DNA from 3 places in the Polaromonas sp. P1_F6 genome. Region 1 is predicted to be linked to each of the others. Evidence: predicted binding sites of a transcription regulator. Region 1 holds the regulator's gene; each other region holds the start of a gene.
The links. The regulator LexA, encoded in region 1, represses DNA repair genes until DNA is damaged. The targets are predictions, from matches to a motif close to ACTGTATNNNNATACAGT.
Positions count from the first base shown of each region.

Region 2: imuA (translesion DNA synthesis-associated protein ImuA) is a predicted target of LexA. The motif match lies at 1,455-1,472, and genes of this name have one in related genera.
Region 3: AC1DY9_RS16790 (PA0069 family radical SAM protein) is a predicted target of LexA. The motif match lies at 1,398-1,415, and genes of this name have one in related genera.

Region 1 is NZ_JBFUBQ010000001.1:1,105,360-1,108,629, forward strand. Features, by position in the region: gene AC1DY9_RS05115 (D-2-hydroxyacid dehydrogenase family protein) at 1-161, opposite strand, end outside; gene AC1DY9_RS05120 (hypothetical protein) at 308-700, opposite strand; gene lexA (transcriptional repressor LexA) at 837-1,541, opposite strand; gene AC1DY9_RS05130 (asparaginase) at 1,779-2,735, shown strand; gene adk (adenylate kinase) at 2,832-3,270, opposite strand, start outside.
Region 2 is NZ_JBFUBQ010000007.1:114,738-118,007, reverse strand. Features, by position in the region: gene AC1DY9_RS18865 (Y-family DNA polymerase) at 1-621, opposite strand, end outside; gene imuA (translesion DNA synthesis-associated protein ImuA) at 581-1,426, opposite strand; gene AC1DY9_RS18855 (hypothetical protein) at 1,621-2,421, opposite strand; gene AC1DY9_RS18850 (disulfide bond formation protein B) at 2,643-3,149, opposite strand.
Region 3 is NZ_JBFUBQ010000006.1:11,710-14,979, forward strand. Features, by position in the region: gene AC1DY9_RS16775 (acyltransferase family protein) at 1-562, shown strand, start outside; gene AC1DY9_RS16780 (DOPA 4,5-dioxygenase family protein) at 634-981, opposite strand; gene AC1DY9_RS16785 (hypothetical protein) at 1,056-1,322, opposite strand; gene AC1DY9_RS16790 (PA0069 family radical SAM protein) at 1,472-2,569, shown strand; gene AC1DY9_RS16795 (GNAT family N-acetyltransferase) at 2,660-3,100, shown strand; gene AC1DY9_RS16800 (amino acid ABC transporter permease) at 3,122-3,270, opposite strand, start outside.

The DNA.
Region 1 (3,270 bases):
CGGATCAGGACGATGACATCGGCATCCTTGAGGCGGACGGACAGCTGGCCGATGCCTTTAACGGTGTTGGTATAGACCTTGGCGGGGTAGGCCTCCAGCTTGGCTGCGCAGTTCAGTTTCCGCACCGCGTCCTGATAGTCGTCGAGGATCACAATATTCATGCCGATATTGTGCCTGCAAGATTTTTCTTCCTTGCCGCCGGGGTCACTTCCGACTGGGGATTTTGTATCTCAAGGAAACGCACCAGACGGCGCCGCAAAGCGCATAGGCCCGGGCTGAACTTCTGGTGGGAAGCTTGCCGTACCAGTTATCTCAAAGAGGTTTCTCGCTGGCTCATGCGCTCAAGTTCCGCGCAGACGTCGGCCATGCGGCCGGATATCACCATGCGGCCAGCGCACGCTGGGCCGACATTGGAGTCAAACTCACGGACAACTCGCAGCCGGCTGGGTCGGGACGCCTTGACAGAGCGTTGGACGGCAAGAGTACCAGTGGCGCGGGCAGACGGGCCGCGCATTGCCGCGAAATCGCCGGAAGCAAAGGGTAGCGCAAGCTGGTGAGATCTGGGCTGCGCGCCGGCTGGCGCGGAAAAACGGCTTGCCCCAGCCATACCCTGCGCCGGCAAAAACAATGACACCAATGCCTGCACGGGTGCCAGCAGGACTGACGACATTGGTGTATGTGAAAAACTGATGATTCCCATGATGAACTCCTGTATGAGAGAGGTTTACACAGGCAGGATTGCAGACTGGCAAATTGCCAGGAAGGCCCCGGCACCAGGGTGTTGGCCATCACAACGGCCAAACGCCCGCCACCTGGTGCGTGGCCAGGTGAACTGCCTACATCAGCATCGTGTTGCGAATGAGGCCGACGGCCAGGCCTTCCAGTTCGAAAGGCTCGCCGGGCTCGACCACAATGGTTTTAAAGTCCGGGTTTTCGGGCAGAAGTTCGATCAGGTGCTTGTTGCGGCGAAAGCGCTTGACGGTCACTTCATCACCCAGCCGGGCCACGACAATTTGACCATTCTTGGCTTCCTTTGATTGCTTGACGGCCAGCAGGTCGCCATCCATGATGCCTGCGTCCCGCATGCTCATGCCGCGAACCTTGAGCAGGTAGTCGGGCTGGCGCTGAAACAGGCTGCTTTCAAAATAATAGGTTTGCTCGACATGTTCCTGCGCGAGAATCGGGCTGCCAGCAGCAACCCGCCCCACCAGAGGTAGGGCGAGTTGGGCCAGGCTTTGCAACGGCAGGGAAAACTGTTTGATTCTGGATTCGTTCAGGCTGCGAAGGGCGTCATTGCGCAAACGTATGCCGCGTGAAGTCCCGCTGACCAGCTCGATGACGCCTTTGCGGGCCAGTGCCTGCAAGTGCTCCTCGGCGGCGTTGGCAGAGCGAAAGCCAAGCTCAGCGGCGATTTCAGCACGGGTGGGCGGGGCGCCCGTGCGCGCGATGGCGCTCTGGATCAATTCCAGAATTTGCTGCTGGCGCGCAGTGAGCTTGGGAGCCTCAGAGGGAAAATGCGGAAAGTTATCGAGTGTGCTCATCACTGTTGCTCCTTGAATCACAACTTCAGCCCGCTTGCGTATTGCCTGTTGCCTGTTGCCTGTTGCCTGTTGCCTGTTGCCTGTTGCCTGTTGCCTGTTGCCTGTTGCCTGTTGCCTGTTGCCTGTTGCCTGTTGCCTGTTGCCTGTTGGCTTTGGGTACGCACGTTGCTGTAGCTGTTTTAATATCCAGTAACTGTATTTTCATCCAGTTTTTAAAAGATTGCAAGTTTACGTTTTATGTATCCTCAAAATATTGTGATTCTGGGCACTGGCGGCACGATTGCCGGGCAGGCTGCGAGTGCGTCGGACAACATCGGCTATACCGCCGCCCAGGTGGGCGTTGAGCAGCTGGTCGTGGCGGTCCCGTCCTTGGCAAGGTACGGCCCCTTGATGACCGAGCAGGTCGCGCAGGTCGACAGTAAGGACATGAGCTTCGAGGTATGGATGCAGCTGGCCAGTCGGGTCAATTACTTTCTGGCCCAGCCGGACGTGCAGGGCATTGTTATCACGCACGGAACGGACACGCTGGAAGAGACGGCATATTTCCTTCATGCGGTGTGCCGCCCCGATAAACCTGTGGTGCTGACCTGCGCCATGCGGCCCGCGACGGCGCTGGTGCCTGACGGCCCCCAGAACATGCTGGATGCCATGGCGGCGGCGCGTCATGCGGGGGCGAGGGGTGTGGTTGCGGTGTGCGCCGGAACCATCCACAGCGCGCTGGACGTGCAGAAAGTGCATACCTACAAGGTTGACGCCTTTGACTCTGGTGATGCGGGGCCGATTGGCTATGTGGAGGAAGGATTCCTCAGGTTAATGCGAAATTGGCCTGAAACCCATGTAGAACGAGCGCAAGCAGCTATTAAAATAATAGCGAACTCCGTGGTTCCGGTCCAGTGGCCGCACGTTGAGATCGTCATGAACCATGCCGGCGCCAGTGGTGCGGTCGTGGACGCGTTGCTGGCGCAGGGTGTTCAGGGGCTTGTAGTTGCCGCCACGGGTAATGGCACCTTGCACCATGCGCTGGAGGCGGCCTTGCTTCGCGCGCGGTCTGCGGGGGTGCGGGTCGTCCGGTCGACAAGGTGCCTCAATGGTCGTGTCTTGCCCACACCCGGGGATCTGTTTTCTGATTCGCAGGGGCTGAGCCCCGTGAAGGCGAGAATAGCGATGATGCTCGAGCTGTTGGCGCAAAGCTGAACCCTGCCTTCCGATTTCAGTCTGCCGGGAACTGGAATGAAAAAAGCCGTCAGACTGACGGCTTTGGGGTGCAGATGGACTCGCTGGAGGCTCGATTCAGCCCGCCAGCGCTTTGAACGCGCGGGCGGTGATCTCGTCAACACCGCCCATGCCGCTGATGGCACGGTATTTTGGGGCCAGTTCAGGCTCTGACTTTGCCCAGCTGGAGTAGTACTCAACCAGCGGACGGGTCTGCGCGCTGTAAACCTCCAGGCGCTTGCGGACGGTTTCTTCCTTGTCGTCATCGCGCTGGATCAGCGGCTCGCCGGTCACATCGTCTTTGCCTTCGACCTTGGGCGGATTGAACTTGACGTGATAGGTGCGGCCTGAGGCGGGGTGCGAACGGCGTCCGCTCATGCGCTCGATGATGGCGTCGAATGGTACGTCGATTTCAAGAACGTAATCCAGCTTGACGCCGGCAGACTTCATGGCGTCGGCCTGCGGAATGGTGCGCGGAAAGCCGTCAAACAGAAAGCCCTTGGCGCAGTCGGGCTGG
Region 2 (3,270 bases), on a different contig from region 1:
CAGGCGCTCAACGCCCGCCATCAGCGCGGGGCCATGGGTGACCAGTGCATTGAGCTCCAGTTTTTCCTCAAAGTGTTCGGGCAGCACTTGCCACTCATAGTCGTCGGCTACGGTGCCGCGGGCGCGGTCCAGCGCCTCCAGCAGCTCGGCGCCAAAACGCCGCGCCACGCCGTCACGCGGCAGGCGCAGCAGGTCGTCCCAGCTGCGGCAGCCAATGCGCTCCAGCACACCGAGGTGCGGGCGTGCGGCCGTCAGAGTGTGCATGGGCAGGTCGGCCACGCGTTTCTTCACCACGCCAGCTTGGCCTTCCCGCATCCGAAGACGCCCTAGCGCTATCAAAGATGTAGCACCTTGCGCACGTTCTATAAGGGCAACAGCCTGATTTGATTCAAAAAACAGCTCAATTTTCTGCGCCAGCAGCTGCATCAGCCGCGCCAGCCCGCCAAACAGGCGCAGGCTGCCCGTCACGTCCATCAGCACCGCTTCGTCGACCAGCGCCACGCGCGGCGTAAAACCCAGCGCCAGGCTGGCCACCGCCCGCTGCAATGCAGCGGCGTCCTCGCCCCACTGCTGCACCGCGTCAGTGGTGATCGAGATGCGCAATGCGATCCAGCAACGCATGGATGGGGCTCCGGGGTGAAGTAACAGGCAGCGACACCAGCGACGGCAGCAGGATGGGGGCAAGCTCTTCCCGCTTTTGCCGGGCCCTGTCGCGACTGGCTGCCAGCAGCGCTGACAGCCGGGCGGGCCGGGTGTCGAGCAGCACCGGCGCAGCCAGTGGCGGGCCGCGGCGCTTGAGCACGTGGACCAGCAGATTGCCGCCCTCCTGCACAGCGCCTTCCAGCAGCAGGCGCAGCGGCGCGGGTGACGATTCGTGTTGGGCCCGCAGCGGCCGGAACACAAACAGCAGCTTGTGGTGCGCATGCGCGGCAATCTGCAGGCGGCGCAGGTGGGCACTGCGCGCATCCGGCAGCCAGGCCAGCACGGCGGTCACGTCAGCGCACTGCAGCGCCTCTCGCGTGGCCCAGAGCAGCGAAGGCGCGTCACCGGGCTTGCCGTGAATGCTGATGAGCCGCCGCATGTCGATCTGGCGCGCGCCCAGCGCCGGGCCAAACGGCAGATAAGGCGCACCGACCAGCGCCGTCAGTTGCGCGCCAGGCTCATCCGGTGCGGCGGGCTGGTTGAGGGCCCGGGCCAGGCCGGGCGCCAGCAAACCCCATTCCTGCTGGCCCGCCTGCGGCAGCAGCAGTTCAACCAGCGCGCCCTGCGGCCAGCCTCCTCCTGGCAAGGCCAGGTCGAGCGCCGCATAACCTGTGGCCACCGTCTGCACACTCGCGCTGCCCAGTTCGCCGGCCCGCCAAACCTGGGCATTCAGGGCGTCGGCAAAGTCCGGCAAAGCGCTGGGCATTGCGGTAAGGGTGGGCATGGAAGGTGGTCCGGATCAAGCTGGATATACTGTATTTATGTACAGTATATGATCGATTCGATGCCCTGCCAACCTGCATGAAACCCGGGTACCCCAGTCGAGAATTATTCACCCCGGAGCCACCGGGAAAACCGGCACCTCCCTGCAAATCAGGATGCAGCGCGCTTGCCGGCGGTACCGCTGTTCTCGCGCGTCTAGAGTTTGGGCGGGAGTGGCCGGCCCACGTTGTGGGCGCCCTTGTCGGCCGCCTCCCAATACGCCTTGTCCAGCGTGCCGGGGTGGTTCTTGACCGGGGTGCCGACCGGCACATTGCCAGGGCGCTGAACGCCCTCCACCGAATAGGTTTTCAGCTTGGGCTTCTCGGTGGTGGAGGGGTTGAGCTCATGAAACTCGTGCGCCACCTTTGAAGGGTTTTGGGGAGACAACTTTTGGCCACGAACACTCGCCAGCGTTTCAATGTGCGTCATGCACCGCGTCGTGTAGGGGTCGGGTGCCTCACCGAACAGGTGAAACACGCCGTGCTGCTGACGTTCGCTCGTCATCTGCTTGAGCTTCCAGAGCTCGAACACCGACACCTTTGCGCGCATCGCCTCCTTGGAGTCATAGCGGTATTCCCGTCCCTTCTTGCGATCGCTTTCTGGGGCCGGACGCGCCAGGAAGCGGTCCCTGTGCTCGGTCGGTGTATGGCTGCCATAGGCCAGGTTCGAGTAAGGCTTGGACTCGTCTATGCCGGTCAGCTGGTTCACGGCGCCAAACTTTGGCAAATCTGTACGGGGTGGGCCACTGCCCATCCGGAAATCTTCGTAATGACCCCACGAACCCCGTCCGTATTTGACGGTCATGTGTTCCGGCTGTTGTGGATTCGTCGTGTTTCTCCACGTGGAGAACTTGACCGGCACCACCGGCTGGTTTCCCAGGAAATAGGCACTGGCAGCGGCACCGGCACTCGCCAGGACCGGGAAGCCAAAGCGCGATAACACCCTTCCTGCTGCCATGGGGACCATCCTTGTGCCGCAGCGCGGCAATGTTGATGAGCTGACCTTCCGGTAAAACCGGCGACTGGATATTCAGTCTAGTCATGGCGCGCGGCTGGCGCCATCCCCTTTTTCAGGTGAAAAATTACATGCTTCGGCTATGGGTGCGTCGCTGCGGCCCTCAAGCTCGCAGCATGAGCTGGCCGGGGGCAATGCGCCGCCAAACTGGCGATGTGGTCGATTCAGCGCTTGCGCGCCTGGCGTGCGATCAGCAGCAAGCCCACGACCGCAATAGCCACAAAACACAGGAAAGACCAGTTGGCAATCGAGCCGCCCAGAAAGGTCCAGTCGATCTTGGTGCAGTCGCCGCTGCCCTTGAAGATCATGGGAATGGCGCGTTTGAGCGGAAAGGTTTCAATCATTCCGTAAAAGTCGCGGCCGCAAGAGGCAATTTCAGGCGGATACCACTGCAGGAAACTTTGGCGCGCCGCCACAAAAGCACCAAAACCCGAGAGCAGCACCATCAGGCCTGAACCGGCGATCAGCAGGCCCCGGCTTTTGGCGATGGCCGTCACGCCCGCCACCACCGCCACCAGCACCAGCGCATACCGCTGCACGATGCACATCGGGCAAGGCTCCAGGCCTACCACGTGCTGCAGGTACAGGCCAAAAGCCAGCATGGCCACGCAGGCCACGGCGATCAGCGCCAGCATGCGGCGCGGCATGGCGTCGAAATACGTCAAAAACATCAGGGAGCCCTCTTTTTTCTGGATGAATTATGAATTGTCCAGGGGTTCGGGCGTTTGGTGCCGGATAAGTTCCCTTCGGCGATACATGCAGGGCAGATTCTTCGCCGCTTACCCATCCCTG
Region 3 (3,270 bases), on a different contig from region 1:
TTCGGTTTCGGCCCCACTCGGCGTGAGCCTCATCCTGTTGGTTGCCTTGGCTTCGCTGCTGTTTTTCAACCGCCTGCCGGCCTTTGATATCACCGCCCTCTATTTTTGCGGCTCCTATGCCCTGGGCATGCTGGCCTTCTGGGCCTCAAACCGCCTTGGCGCGCGGCGCAGCTTCTGGCTCGTGACCCTGGCGGTGATGGGCGGGCTGGCCCTGGCGCTGGATTTCAGGGGGCGCCTGGTGGTGGCACTGGTCACCGCCTTCGGCCTGGTCGGGCTGGCGGTGCTGCAGCCACAGTCCTGGCCGGTGCGATGGCTGCAGCAGCGCCGGCTGGTGCAGCTGGGCCAGATGTCCTACTCTGTGTTCCTCATCCACTTTCCGGTGTGCCTGCTGGTCAATGCCATCGTGAGCCATTTCTGGCCCACGCAGCTTGCGGCAAATGTGCTGGGCCTGCTGCTGGCCTTCCTGCTGTCGCTGCTGGCGGGCTGGGTGCTGTATCAGTCGGTGGAATCGCGGCCGATTCCTTTGCGGCCGCGCTGGCTGAGTCGCTTTTATTTGCGTTAAAAAGCAGCTCTTCGCCTTTCTGGACAAGCGCAACTAGCTATTGAATTAATAGCATTCAACCGGAGCCAGGCTCACTGCCTGAACATCTCCAGCTTCAATGCCGCAGGCTCACCCAGCCATGAAGCATGCGTGGTGTGGTCGGCCAGGTCGTCGCCGGTGAGCCCGTGCACAAACACATCCAGTCCGTCGCGGTGTTCTTCGAGCCAGGGAATGACGCTGTCAAACGCCGCGCGGTCAAATGCCAGCTGGCAACTCCAGCGCGGGTGCGGTCCCACCTCTCGTTCATGCACCCGCCCCACGGCAATCCCGAAAAGCGCACCGGCCTTTTCGCACAGGGCGCGTGCCTGCTCAACGGTGCCGGGCCCGAAGTACACATGGGCGTGGTAGCGGGCATAAAGGTTTTCGGGGCGCTGGATCATGGTGAAACGGAAAGGGAGAAGAGGGACGGAAAAATGAAAAAGGGGGCGTATCAATGACTGCATTGGATGAGTGCTCAGGCATCCTCCAGAAACGTCAGGGCCGGTAGCGGTGCATCGGGGTTTTCTTCTCGGGCTTTTGCATGCGTCTGCTTCATGCGCTGCCGGCAATGCGCCAGGTCTTTTACCTGAAACAGGAAAAACACCTCGGCCGCGTCTTCCGCGTTTTGCCAGAGATGCTTCAGATACATGCCTTGCTTCGCATGTTCGTCCGCGTCCTTTTCCAGCTGCTGTTTAACGGCGGCCAGCGGCGCGCCGGTGAGTTTTACCAGTACGTGTGCCATGGGACGTCTCCTGCTTTAAACCCATTATTGCGGGCCCTGTTGCAGACATTTGCTAAAGGGTTTTTGTTTGAATATACTGTATTTATATACAGTATTTTTCTGCGACCTTGCCGGGCACTGCGCTTGCCCCCACCAAATCTTATTAATCCATGTCCGACGCCATCATCCCGCTACACGCCATCAAGGGCCGAGGCACTGCCACGCGCATGCCGCACCGGTTTGAAAAAGACGTGCGCAACGCATGGGACGACGGCTGGGGTACGCTGGAAGAAGGCGCGGCGGGCGAGGCGCCCCGGATCGAAACCACGGTCACGATGGAAGAAGCGCGCAGCGCCATTGTCGGCAACGATTCGCCCGATATCTTTTTTGACTACAGCATCAATCCCTACCGGGGCTGTGAGCATGGCTGTGTGTACTGTTATGCGCGGCCCACACACAGCTACCTCAATCTTTCGCCGGGGCTGGACTTTGAAACGAAGATCATCGCCAAGCGCAATATTGCCGAGGTGCTGCGCGCCGACCTGCGCAAACGCAGCTATGTTCCCAAGCTGCTTAACATCGGCTCGGCCACAGACTGCTACCAGCCCGCCGAGCGCGAGCTGCGACTGACGCGCAGCATCATCGAGGTGATGCAGGAAGTGCGGCACCCGTTCTCTTTGATCACCAAATCCAGCGGCGTGGAGCGCGACCTGGACCTGCTGGCGCCGCTGGCTGCTGACAAGCTGGCCGCCGCCTACGTGACCATCACCACGCTCGACGGCGAACTCGCGCGCAAGCTGGAGCCGCGCGCGGCCGCACCGCACCGGCGCCTGCGCACCATCCGCACGCTGGCAGAGCACGGCGTTCCCGTCGGCGTCAGTGTGGCGCCGCAAATCCCATTTGTGAACGACGACATGGAGCATGTGCTGGAGGCCGCCTGGGAGGCCGGTGCGCGCAGCGCGTTCTATACCGTGATCCGTCTGCCCTGGGAAGTGGCACCCATCTTCAAGGAGTGGCTGGAGCTGCACTACCCGCAGCGCGCCGCGCGCATCATGGCGCGCATCCACGAAATGCGTGGCGGCAAGGACTACGACAGCGACTTCGCCACGCGCATGAAAGGCCACGGCCTGTGGGCCGAACTCATCAAGCAGCGTTTTGAGAAAGCCTGCAACCGGATTGGCTTTAACCGCCAGCGCATTGAGCTGGATTTGAGCCGGTTCCGGCCGCCAGCGGCTGCGGGGTCCGAGGGGCAGGGTAGGCTGTTTTAAGAGGGCCCGCTGTCAATTCAGCGCGGGGGCTATAGTCCCGGAAGCCTGTGCGTCGCACCTCACGCCGTTTGACAATCAAAGGAGCTCACCTTGGCACTCGAGTGGAAATATTCATCGGAAGGCATGGTCGCCGCAGACTGGGAAGAACTGTCGAACCTTTACCGGATGGCCCCACTGGGCGACAAGAAGCCGGCCGACCTGCAGGTCGTATTCATCAACAGCATGTTCAAGTGTTTTGTGTACGACGCCGGCAAGCTGATTGCCGCCGGCCGTGCGGTGGCGGACGGCAAGGATTGCTCTTATATCTGCGACATCGCGGTAGCGCCGGACCGGCAGGGCTCCGGCATGGGCAAGGACATGGTCGCGGCGCTGGTGCGGCTTTCCAGCGGTCACAAAAAAATCATCCTCTACGCGGTGGCCGGCAAGGAACCGTTTTACCGCAAGCTTGGCTTTCGGCGCATGCTGACCGCGATGGCGATTTTTGCGAATACCGAGCAAGCGCTGCAAAGCGGTTTGATCAGCGATAACTGATCGGCCAACCGAGAGCCGGCCCTAACGCAGATAACTGCGGTTCAGCCTCACTTCAAGCTTTTTCTGCAGCGTTTCAAACGAGGCGCTCATGGCCCAGTAAATGCCCGCCGCCGCCAGGTACAGCGGAAAGGGCTGGAAGGTCGTGGCAATCACTTCCTTGGTCGCCAGCA